One region of the Shewanella mytili genome, then DNA from elsewhere that is predicted to be linked to it. Evidence: predicted binding sites of a transcription regulator. Region 1 holds the regulator's gene; the other holds the start of a gene.
The links. Region 1 encodes FliA, which starts transcription of late flagellar genes. Its sites were predicted from a motif close to CTAAAGNTNNNNNNNNNNNNGCCGATA; they were not measured.

Region 2: a site for FliA is predicted at 2,721-2,747, ahead of pomA (flagellar motor protein PomA). Genes of this name have one in related genera too.

What each region holds. Positions count from the first base shown of each region.
Region 1 is NZ_JBKOUD010000001.1:285,246-290,705, forward strand. Features, by position in the region: gene flhA (flagellar biosynthesis protein FlhA) at 1-562, shown strand, start outside; gene flhF (flagellar biosynthesis protein FlhF) at 575-1,960, shown strand; gene ACIDEJ_RS01270 (MinD/ParA family protein) at 1,968-2,849, shown strand; gene ACIDEJ_RS01275 (RNA polymerase sigma factor FliA) at 2,842-3,561, shown strand; gene cheY (chemotaxis response regulator CheY) at 3,608-3,991, shown strand; gene ACIDEJ_RS01285 (protein phosphatase CheZ) at 4,004-4,741, shown strand; gene ACIDEJ_RS01290 (chemotaxis protein CheA) at 4,757-5,460, shown strand, end outside.
Region 2 is NZ_JBKOUD010000004.1:100,909-106,368, reverse strand. Features, by position in the region: gene dxs (1-deoxy-D-xylulose-5-phosphate synthase) at 1-1,362, opposite strand, end outside; gene ispA ((2E,6E)-farnesyl diphosphate synthase) at 1,384-2,265, opposite strand; gene xseB (exodeoxyribonuclease VII small subunit) at 2,266-2,505, opposite strand; gene pomA (flagellar motor protein PomA) at 2,886-3,653, shown strand; gene ACIDEJ_RS06040 (flagellar motor protein MotB) at 3,657-4,586, shown strand; gene thiI (tRNA uracil 4-sulfurtransferase ThiI) at 4,754-5,460, shown strand, end outside.

The DNA.
Region 1 (5,460 bases):
GCAGCAACTGCTGGACATGCTGGGCAAACGGGCGCCTAAACTGGTGGACGGTTTTGTACCGGACGTCTTGCCATTGGGCACCGTGGTGAAAGTGATGCAAAACCTGCTGAACGAGGGGGTATCGGTACGGGATCTGCGCACCATTGTGCAAACTCTGCTGGAATACGGGCCCAAGAGTAACGATGCCGAAGTGCTCACTGCTGCGGTGCGTATCGCCCTGAAGCGCATGATCGTACAGGAAATCGCCGGGCCCGAGGCGGAAATTCCTGTCATTACTTTGGCGCCAGAGCTGGAACAGATGTTGCATCAGTCCATGCAGGCAACAGGGGGCGATGGCCCGAATATTGAACCGGGGCTGGCCGAGCGCATGCAAAAATCGCTGGCCAGTGCGGCGCAGAATCAGGAAATGGTCGGGCAACCGGCAATTCTGCTGACATCCGGCATGCTGCGCGCTACCCTGTCACGCTTCGTGAAACATACGATCCCGAATCTGCGGGTCATCTCTTATCAGGAAGTGCCGGATGAAAAACAGATCCGTATCGTATCCGCTGTGGGCCAGTAGGAGTAAGCAAAAGTGAAAATCAAACGTTTTTTTGCCAAAGATATGCGCGCCGCCCTGGCGCAGGTGAAAGAAACCCTCGGCGCCGATGCGGTGATCATGTCTAACAAAAAAGTCACCGGTGGCATCGAGATTGTGGCTGCGGTGGATTACGATGAGCCCCAGCCCAATGTGGCACCGGCGCCGGTATTCAGTGATTTGAGCGAAGACAAGGTATCGCTTGGCCATGTGCGCAGCCAGAGCAAAAGCAAACCGGAACCCGCCGCCGACTCCCTGCAGGCATTGCTGGAGCGCCAGCATACCCGCCTGACCCAGCAATTATCCAAACAAGCTGCTGGCAGTGCCAAAACGGCACAAGACAATGAACTGCCGGCCTGGGCCCGGGGGCTGGATTCACAAACTCCGGCCAAAAGCAAAACCGCAGAAGCGCCCGCCGCCTTTAACCAGGGTAAAAACAATCAGGCCAGGCAATCCCAGGAGCTGGAGGCCATGCGACAGGAGCTGGCCTCTCTGCGCAATTTGCTGACCCACCAGATGAACACGTTGCTGAGCGAGCAGAAAAACCGGCAGGATCCGGTAGGCGCCATGCTTGAAAGTAAACTGCTGGAAGCGGAATTTGCACCACAGGTCGCAGCGCAGTTGGCCGAATTGTCGCAACATTACACGCCAGCGGATTTGGTCAAAGCCTTGCCACAATCTTTGGCTAACCTGCTCAGCAATCAGGGTGATGATATTGTGCGCCAAGGAGGCGTGGTGGCATTGGTGGGGCCAACCGGTGTGGGAAAAACCACCACATTGGCGAAAATTGCAGCCAGATTCATTGCCCATCACGGTCCGGATTCCGTGGTATTGATCACCACCGATCATTATCGAATCGGAGCCTTTGAGCAATTGGCAACTTATGGCAAGATAATGGGATGCCCAGTGAAACAGGCGCAGGATCTCAATGAGTTGGAACAGATTGTGTACCAGTTCCGCAACCGTAAATTGGTGTTGATTGATACCGCCGGCATGGGGCAACGGGATTTGCGCCTGTGTCAACAACTTGACAGCCTTACTGCCAATAGTCGTTTGCCCATACGCAGTTTCCTGGTGTTGTCAGCCACCGGGCAGCGGCGGGTGCTTGAAGATGCCATCAGCCAGTTCAAGCGCATTCCGTTGGCAGGCGCTATATTAACCAAACTGGATGAATCCGTATCTTTGGGCGCGGCGTTAAGTGTGTTAATCCAAAGTGGTTTATCATTGAGTTACACTACGGATGGCCAACGGGTGCCGGAAGATATGCAGGTGGCCGATACTTTGGGCCTGGCGCAGCAGGCACTGGCGGTTTTGAATCGCACCGGCACGACAGAATTTAACCCAGAAGTCAGATCAGCTGACATGACCTATGCATTTGAGTAGTAAAGCGATGACCCGGGATCAAGCGAGTGGTTTACGAATGATAAATCAACAACAAAACGAAAAAGTGAAAGTAATTGCCGTTACCGGTGGCAAAGGCGGCGTAGGTAAAACCAGCGTGGCCATCAACACCGCCGTGGCGCTCGCAGAAAAAGGCAAACGGGTGATGGTGCTGGATGCCGACCTGGGATTGGCCAATATTGACGTGATGCTGGGATTGCGCGCCGAGCGCAACCTGTCCCATGTCCTGTCGGGTGAAGCGGATTTGGACGATATTATCGTGCGCGGCCCCAAAGGCGTGGGGATTATTCCGGCCACATCAGGCACCCAGGCCATGGTGGAGCTGAGCCCGGCCCAGCATGCCGGTCTTATCCGAGCCTTCAGCGAAATGAAAACCCAGTTTGACGTGTTGATAGTGGACACCGCTGCAGGCATTTCCGACATGGTGCTGAGCTTTTCCCGTGCATCCCAGGATGTCTTGGTGGTGGTGTGCGATGAACCCACCTCCATTACCGATGCCTATGCCCTGATTAAAATCCTTAGCCGCGAGCATGGCGTATTTCGTTTCAAAATCGTGGCCAACATGGTGCGCAGCCTGCGTGAAGGCATGGAGCTGTTTGCCAAATTGAGTAAAGTCACCGACCGGTTCCTTGATGTGGCACTGGAGTTGGTGGCCACCATTCCTTACGACGAAAATCTTCGTAAATCCGTACGTAAACAGAAACTTATCATTGAAGCCTTTCCCAAATCCCCTGCCAGTATTGCCTACCACGGCCTTGCCAACAAAGTGATTAGCTGGCCCATTCCACAACAGCCCGGCGGCCATCTGGAATTTTTTGTTGAGCGACTGGTGCAAAAGCCAGAATACTCAGAGGATAACGCCAGTGAATAAAATCGCTGCGTATACCGGGTTTGACGATAAAAGCTTGATCGTTAATCAGTATGCGCCGCTGGTAAAACGAATTGCGCACCATCTTCTGGCGCGTTTACCGGCATCGGTGCAGCTGGATGATCTGCTACAGGCCGGCATGATGGGACTGCTGGAAGCCGCCGCCAAGTTTGACGGCAGCAAGGGTGCCAAATTTGAAACCTTTGCCGGCATCCGCATCCGCGGGGCCATGATTGACGAAATCCGCCGGGGAGACTGGTTACCGCGCTCGGTACACCGCAATCAGCGGCGCATTGCCCAAGCCATTGACGAATTGGAACAAACCTTGGGCCGAGATGCCCGGGATACGGAAATCGCCACACATCTGGAGATGTCACTTGATGAATACCATCACATCTTGAGTGACGTATCGATGGGTAAAATAGTCGGCATCGAAGATTTGGGCGGCGCCCCTGATGCACTGTTTGCCGATGAGATGGCCGCCAACAATACTTATGACAATTTGCTTAACGATCAGTTTCGCGAAGCATTGGCAGATGCCATCAAGCACTTGCCCGAAAGGGATGCGCTGGTGCTGTCACTTTATTATGACGAAGCGCTCAACTTGAAAGAGATTGGCGCCATACTCGATGTGAGTGAGTCACGGGTGAGCCAGATCCACAGTCAGGCCATGCTCAGGCTCAAAGCAAAACTCAGGCATTGGACACAGAACTGAACAGTTTTTTGAGTGACCTTAAAAATGTATCTCTTCGGAGGAAACTTTGGATAAAAACATGAAGATTCTCATTGTTGATGATTTCTCAACAATGAGAAGAATAATCAAGAACCTGTTACGGGACTTGGGATTTAACAATACCCAGGAAGCCGACGATGGGTCCACTGCATTGCCCATGTTGCAAAAAGGTGATTTTGACTTTGTGATCACCGACTGGAACATGCCGGGCATGCAGGGCATCGACCTGTTAAAGGCCATCCGTGCCGATGAGAACCTTAAGAATATTCCGGTGTTGATGGTGACGGCCGAAGCCAAACGGGAACAGATTATTGCTGCCGCCCAAGCTGGGGTGAACGGTTATGTAGTCAAGCCGTTTACCGCTGCCACCCTGAAGGAAAAACTGGACAAAATCTTTGAACGTCTGGGTTGATGCCGGGGAGTTATGATGACAGAAAACACCGGGCTCATCACGCTGGAGCAGGCGCAGGAGTTAGTGGCGTTATTGTCTGCAGGCCAGCAGCAGCAAGCCGATGATCTGCTGCGTGAGCTGTGCCAACCCATTCAGCAGGAACTCTTTGCCGAAGTGGGCAAGCTCACCCGGCAATTACACAATGCGTTAAATGATTTTCAGCTGGACAACCGCTTGGTAGAGCTGGCAAACAACGATATTCCGGATGCAAAAGAGCGCCTGAGCTTTGTGATTGACATTACCGAACAGGCCGCCAACAAAACCATGGACGCGGTAGAGGAGTGTTTGCCGCTGTCGGATGCATTGACCACCAGTCTGGCCAATATCAAGCCCACCTGGGACAGGTTGATGCGCCGGAATCTGCCGTTGAACGAATTCAAGACCCTCTGCCACGATGTGCAGCATTTTATGGGGCAAACCGGCGCGGACTCCCGGCGCTTGCACGAATTGCTCAACCAAATCCTGCTGGCGCAGGATTTTCAGGATCTGACCGGGCAGATGATCCGCCGGGTGATTGATTTAGTCAAAGAAGTGGAAAGTAATCTCGTGTCACTGTTGACCATGTTCGGCGCCCAGCCCAATGACGGTCTTATCAGTAACCAAGAAAATAACATAGATGCTGAAGGCCCCATTCATAATGCCGGAGTCCGACAGGATGTGGTGACCGGACAGGATGAAGTAGACGATTTACTCTCAAGTCTGGGGTTCTGATAAGGAGTCATATTGATGGCCTTTGATGTTGATGAAGAGATCCTGCAGGATTTTTTAATCGAAGCCGGAGAGATCCTGGAGCTGCTGCAGGAACAGCTGGTTCAGTTGGAAAACAATCCGGAAGATACGGATCTGCTGAATGCCATTTTCCGCGGATTCCACACCGTCAAAGGCGGTGCGGGATTCCTTGGGCTGGCACCCATGGTGGATGTGTGTCATGAAGCGGAAAACACCTTCGATTTGCTGCGTACCGGCAAACGGCGTGTCAGCGCCGAACTGATGGACATTATTCTGCAGGCGCTGGATGCCATCAATGTGATGTTTGAGCAAACACAAGCCGGGGAAGAACAGCAACCGGCAGATGCGCAGCTGCTGGCAAAACTCAAATTGCTCAGCTCCGGTGCGCCGTTACCGTCAGAAGGCGGCGTTGAGGCCACATCAGCTGATGTCAGCACGCAAGGCAACGAGCAAGCCCCAAGCGAGGCGGATGACAACGCGGATGCCCTGTTTGATGAAATGCTGGAGTCTGTGTCCAACGCGCCCGCTGATGACGCGCCAGCAGGTACTGGTACGGATACCGCTACGCCAAATGCTACAGATGGCAGTATTGACGATATCGATGAAGCGGAATTCGAAGCCCTGCTGGATGCCTTGCATGGCAAGGGCAAAGGCCCGTCATCCACGGCAGCTGCTGACACCGCCGCCAAGCCCGTGGTAAC
Region 2 (5,460 bases), on a different contig from region 1:
TTCATCAGACGGCGCCATGATCACCATGTTGGGAATGCAGCGCAGGTAACTCATGTCAAACGCACCCTGGTGGGTCGGGCCGTCGGCACCCACAATGCCGCCACGGTCAATGGCAAACAATACCGGCAGTTTTTGCAGGGCCACATCGTGGATCACCTGATCATAAGCCCGCTGCAAAAAGGTGGAATAGATGGCCACAACGGGTTTGTAGCCTTCGCTGGCAAAGCCCGCACCCAGGGTGACGGCGTGCTGCTCGGCAATGGCCGCATCAAAATACTGCTCGGGGAACTGGTGGGAAAACTCCACCATGCCGGAGCCTTCACGCATGGCGGGCGTGATGCCCACCACTTTGTCATCCTTTGCGGCAATGTCGCACAGCCACTTGCCGAAGATGTCGGAAAAATTGGGCAGGCTGTTGGCAGATACGGGTTTGCAGAACTGGCTGGGATCGAATTTGGGCACGGCATGCCAACCGATGGGGTCTTTCTCCGCCGGTTCGTATCCCTTGCCCTTTTTGGTCATGATGTGCAGTAACTGAGGGCCGCTCAGGTTGCGCATGTTGCGCAGGGTTTCCACCAGTGCATTCACGTCATGGCCGTCAATGGGGCCAATGTAGTTGAAGCCCAGCTCTTCAAACAGCGTGCCGGGCACCATCATGCCTTTCAGGTGCTCTTCGGTGCGCCGGGCCATCTCTTTGATCACCGGCATGCCTTGCAACACTTTTTTGCTGCTTTCACGGATGCTGGAATAAAAGCGGCCAGACATCAGTTGGGCCATGTGTTTGTTAAGCGCCCCCACATTTTCCGAAATGGACATCTCGTTGTCGTTCAGTACAACCAGCATGTCTTTATGGAGATCACCGGCATGATTCATGGCTTCAAACACCATGCCGCCGGTCATAGCGCCATCACCGATTACCGCTACCACCCGGCGTCCGGCCTGTTCTTTATCGGCGGCAATGGCCATTGCCAGTGCGGCTGAAATGGAGGTGCTGGAGTGGCCAACACTGAAGGTGTCATAGTCGCTTTCACCGCGCCACGGGAATGGGTGCAAGCCGCCTTTTTGGCGAATGGTGTGCATCTGATCCCGGCGACCGGTGAGGATTTTATGGGGATAGGCCTGATGGCCCACATCCCAGACCAGCCGGTCAAAGGGCGTGTTATACACGTAGTGAAGTGCCACGGTGAGTTCTACTGCCCCCAGACCAGAAGCAAAATGCCCACTGGACTGCCCCACGGATTGCAGCAAAAAAGCTCTGAGTTCGTCGGCCAGTTGCGGCAACAATGCCTGGGGCAACTGGCGCAACTCTTCGGGTGTATTGGCCTGTGCCAATACCGGAAATTGAGTGATATCCAGACTCATAAGGAGCTACTTTGTCTCTTTTTATACTCGCCGCTCAATGATATAGCGTGCGAATTCAGCAATTAGTTGGCTATTGTAGGGCAAATTACCTATGGCTGATAGTGCCTCTTGCAGCAGTTTTTCAGCGGTGGCTTTCGCCCCGTCTAATCCCAGCAATTTAGGATAAGTACTTTTATTGGAACGGGTATCTGACCCCTGGGGCTTGCCCAGTTCTTCAGTGCTGGCGGTGATGTCAAGAATGTCGTCCTGCACCTGGAATGCCAGGCCGATGGCATCGGCATAGGTCATGAGCTGTTGCCGTTGTTCCGGGGCTATTTCGGCGGCAATCACCGCCAGTTCTACGGCGCAGCGGATGAGCGCCCCGGTTTTCAGGCGATGCAACTGAGTCAGCTCGTCAAGGGCAATGGCCTTGTCGGTGGCCGCCAAATCCAGTGCCTGGCCGCCACACATGCCCAGATAGCCGGAGGCTCTGGCCAGTGCCTTGGTCATTTGCAGCTGCTGGCTGGCGCTAAAGCTGGAATCATCCTGGCATATCAGTTCAAACGCCAGGGTTTGCAAGGCGTCACCGGCCAAAATGGCCGTGGCTTCATCAAAGGCAATGTGCACGGTGGGCTGGCCGCGACGCAGCTCGTCATTGTCCATGGCCGGCAAGTCATCATGGATAAGCGAATAGGCATGAATGCATTCGATGGCGGCGGCACAGGCATCCAGGCGCTCGGCGCTGATCCCCAGCATTTCACCTACGGCATAAACCAGAAAGGGACGCACCCGCTTGCCCCCCAGCAACACGCCGTAACGCATGGCCGCGCGCAAATTGGGATCGTTTTCCGGCAGGTGGTCGAATGTCGTTGACAGATAAAGATTGACTCGATGCTGGCAGCGATTAATGGCTTGCGTTAACAATTACTCTTCCTCGACATCAAATGGACTGAGCGGTGCCTGGGGATCGTCTGACAACAGAATCGCAACTTTCTGTTGCGCCTGCTCCAGCTTGCTCTGACTGCTGCGCACCAGTTTAATGCCGCGCTCGAACTGTTTCAGGGCATCATCCAGCGACACGTCTCCCTGTTCCAGTTCACTGACGATGTGTTCTAGTTCGCCCAGGGACTCTTCAAAACTGAGGTTTTCAGGTTTTTTGGCCACGTTGTTTTCCTTGGAATTACACTGCCATGGAGTATACCAATGATTTGACAGCGGAATCGAGGCAGGCTCGGCAGCGGGTTCGGTTCAGAACAGGCGGCGACTGCATGGGCACACACGTTATAGCAGGCACCACAAAGGGTCAAATTAAGGCGTTGGTTATTTGCTCGAAAGCACGCTTTGTCGCAAAAATATTTTCGCCCGGCGTTAAAATCCCTCTAAACTTGCCGGAGTTTGATCCGATAAAGCACAATAGAAGCCGTTAAAAAGCGTAATATTCCCTTTCCAAGGTATTTCTCTGGCAGAGCGTGGTCGGTCTCCGTATTTTCTATCACCTCAGCTCACAGATGGATGACACGACTTTAGAGAATTGAGGAGCAAGAGTGGATTTAGCAACCCTGATAGGCATTATTGGCGCGTTTGGCGTGATGTTCTGGGCCATGGTCAGTGCCGGTGGCATCTCCATTTATGTTGACGTTCCCTCCGTGTTGATTGTGTTTATCGGCTCCATGTTTGTGGTGATGATGAAATTCAACCTCAAGCAGTATCTGGGAGCCATGAAAATTGCCGCCAAAGCGTTCATCTTCAAGCTCGACACCCCGGAAGAGCTGATTGAACAGTCGGTCACCATGGCGGATGCCGCGCGCAAAGGGGGCTTTCTGGCACTGGAAGAAGCGCAGATTTCCAACTCCTTCATGCAAAAAGCCGTGGACATGCTGGTGGATGGTCATGATGGCGAAGTGGTGCGCGCCGCACTGGAAAAAGACATCGCCCTGACGGAAGAGCGCCATCGCGCCGGCATTGCCATCTTCAAGGCATTTGGCGACGTGGGCCCGGCCATGGGAATGATTGGTACCCTGGTGGGACTGGTGGCCATGCTGTCTAACATGGACGACCCCAAATCCATTGGCCCGGCCATGGCGGTGGCCTTGCTGACCACCCTTTACGGGTCATTGCTGGCCAACCTGGTGGCCCTGCCCATTGCCGACAAACTGTCGCTGCGGATGAATGAAGAGATGCTCAACCGCAACCTGATCATGGATGCGGTATTGGCCATACAGGACGGCCAAAACCCGCGGGTGATTGAAAGCTTCCTGAAAAACTACCTGTCAGAGAAACAGCGCACCATAGAAACCACCGGTGGAGAGTAAACAATGGCCAAAAAAAAGTGCGATTGTCCACCACCGGCCCCGCCTTGGCTGGCGACCTTTTCCGATTTGATGTCACTGTTAATGTGCTTCTTTGTGCTGTTGCTGTCTTTTTCGGAAATGGACGTGCTTAAATTCAAGCAGATTGCCGGCTCCATGAAGTACGCCTTCGGGGTGCAAAACAAGGTGGAAGTCAAAGACATTCCCAAAGGTACCTCGGTGATTGCACTGGAGTTTCGTCCCGGTCGGCCGGACCCGTCACCCATTGAGGTGATTAACCAGCAAACCAATGAGATGACCCAGCCCACACTGAATTTTCAGGCCGGCGATGATGAAAGTGCCGGCGGCAAGCAGCCTCAAAAAGGGGAGCAGCGGGGCGGTGATTCTGCCGCTACCGCCCGGGAGCAGGCCGAGGCCAAACGCACCCAGAAAAACACCGCCGCCCAGCAGCAAATCAACACCCAAGTCAAACGCATGGCGGAAAAACTCAACAAAGAGATTGTGGATGGCGCCATTGAGATTGAATCCCTGGGGCAGCAAATCATTATCCGCATCCGGGAAAAAGGCTCTTTTGCCTCCGGCTCAGGCTTTTTGCAGCCCCAGTTCAAACCGGTGATCCACGCCATTGGCGAGCTGTTAAAAGAGGTGCCCGGCATTGTGACCGTCTCTGGCAACAGTGACAATTTGCTGATCAGCAATGAGTTGTATCAGTCCAACTGGGACTTGTCGGCCCAACGGGCGTTGGCGGTGGCTCACGAGTTAATCCGGGTGAAAGGGTTTGATGCAAAACGGATGAAAGTGGTGGGGCTGGCCGATACCAATCCTTTGGTAGCCAACAACAGCGCCGAGCACCGGGCGCGTAACCGGCGGGTGGAAATTGCCATTGAACAGGGCAAAGCCAAACAGTCGGACGAAATCCAGGTAACCCCCAATTAGCCGTTGCAATCAGGTGTGCCGTTATCGGGCGCCGATGGTCAACGGGCTGTTGGCGTGTTGGCGTGTTGGGGTTTCAGGTTTTTCATCGCCCTTGCTGTGACTGGCAGGGGCAGTTTGCTATAATCCCGCGATTGCTTGTTGATACAGTTTTATTCTGCGGAAAATCCATGAAGTTTATCGTTAAGCTATACCCCGAAATCATGATGAAGAGCAAGCCGGTGCGCATGCGCTTCACCAAAATGCTTGAGTCCAATATCCGGAACGTACTGAAAAAAGTGGATGAAGGTGTCACTGTGCAAAAACAGTGGGATCGCATCATGGTGGGGGTGCCGCAGGACAAACCCGAACTGCTGGATGCCATTGGCGAACGCCTGACCTGCATTCCCGGCATTGCCAGTATTGCCCGGGTGGATGAATACGCCTTTGAGAGCGTGCACGACATCTATTTGCATGCCCTGGCGGCATTTGGCGATTCTTTGGCCGGTAAAACCTTTTGCGTGCGGGTAAAGCGTAGCGGCCAGCATGAGTTTACCTCCATTGAGGTGGAACGCTACGTTGGCGGTGGTCTCAACCAGCATACCGAAGCGGCCGGGGTCAAACTCAAGCACCCGGATGTCACCGTCAATCTGGAAATCAATAACGACAAGCTGTACCTGGTGCAGCGCAAAGTGGCCGGTTTGGGCGGATTCCCCATGGCCACGCAAGAAGATGTCTTGTCACTGATTTCCGGCGGCTTTGATTCTGGCGTATCCAGCTTCCAGTTCATCAAAAAAGGCGCCCGCACCCACTATTGCTTCTTTAACCTTGGCGGCGCCCAGCACGAAATCGGCGTGAAACAGGTGGCCTACCATCTGTGGAAAACCTACGGTCAGTC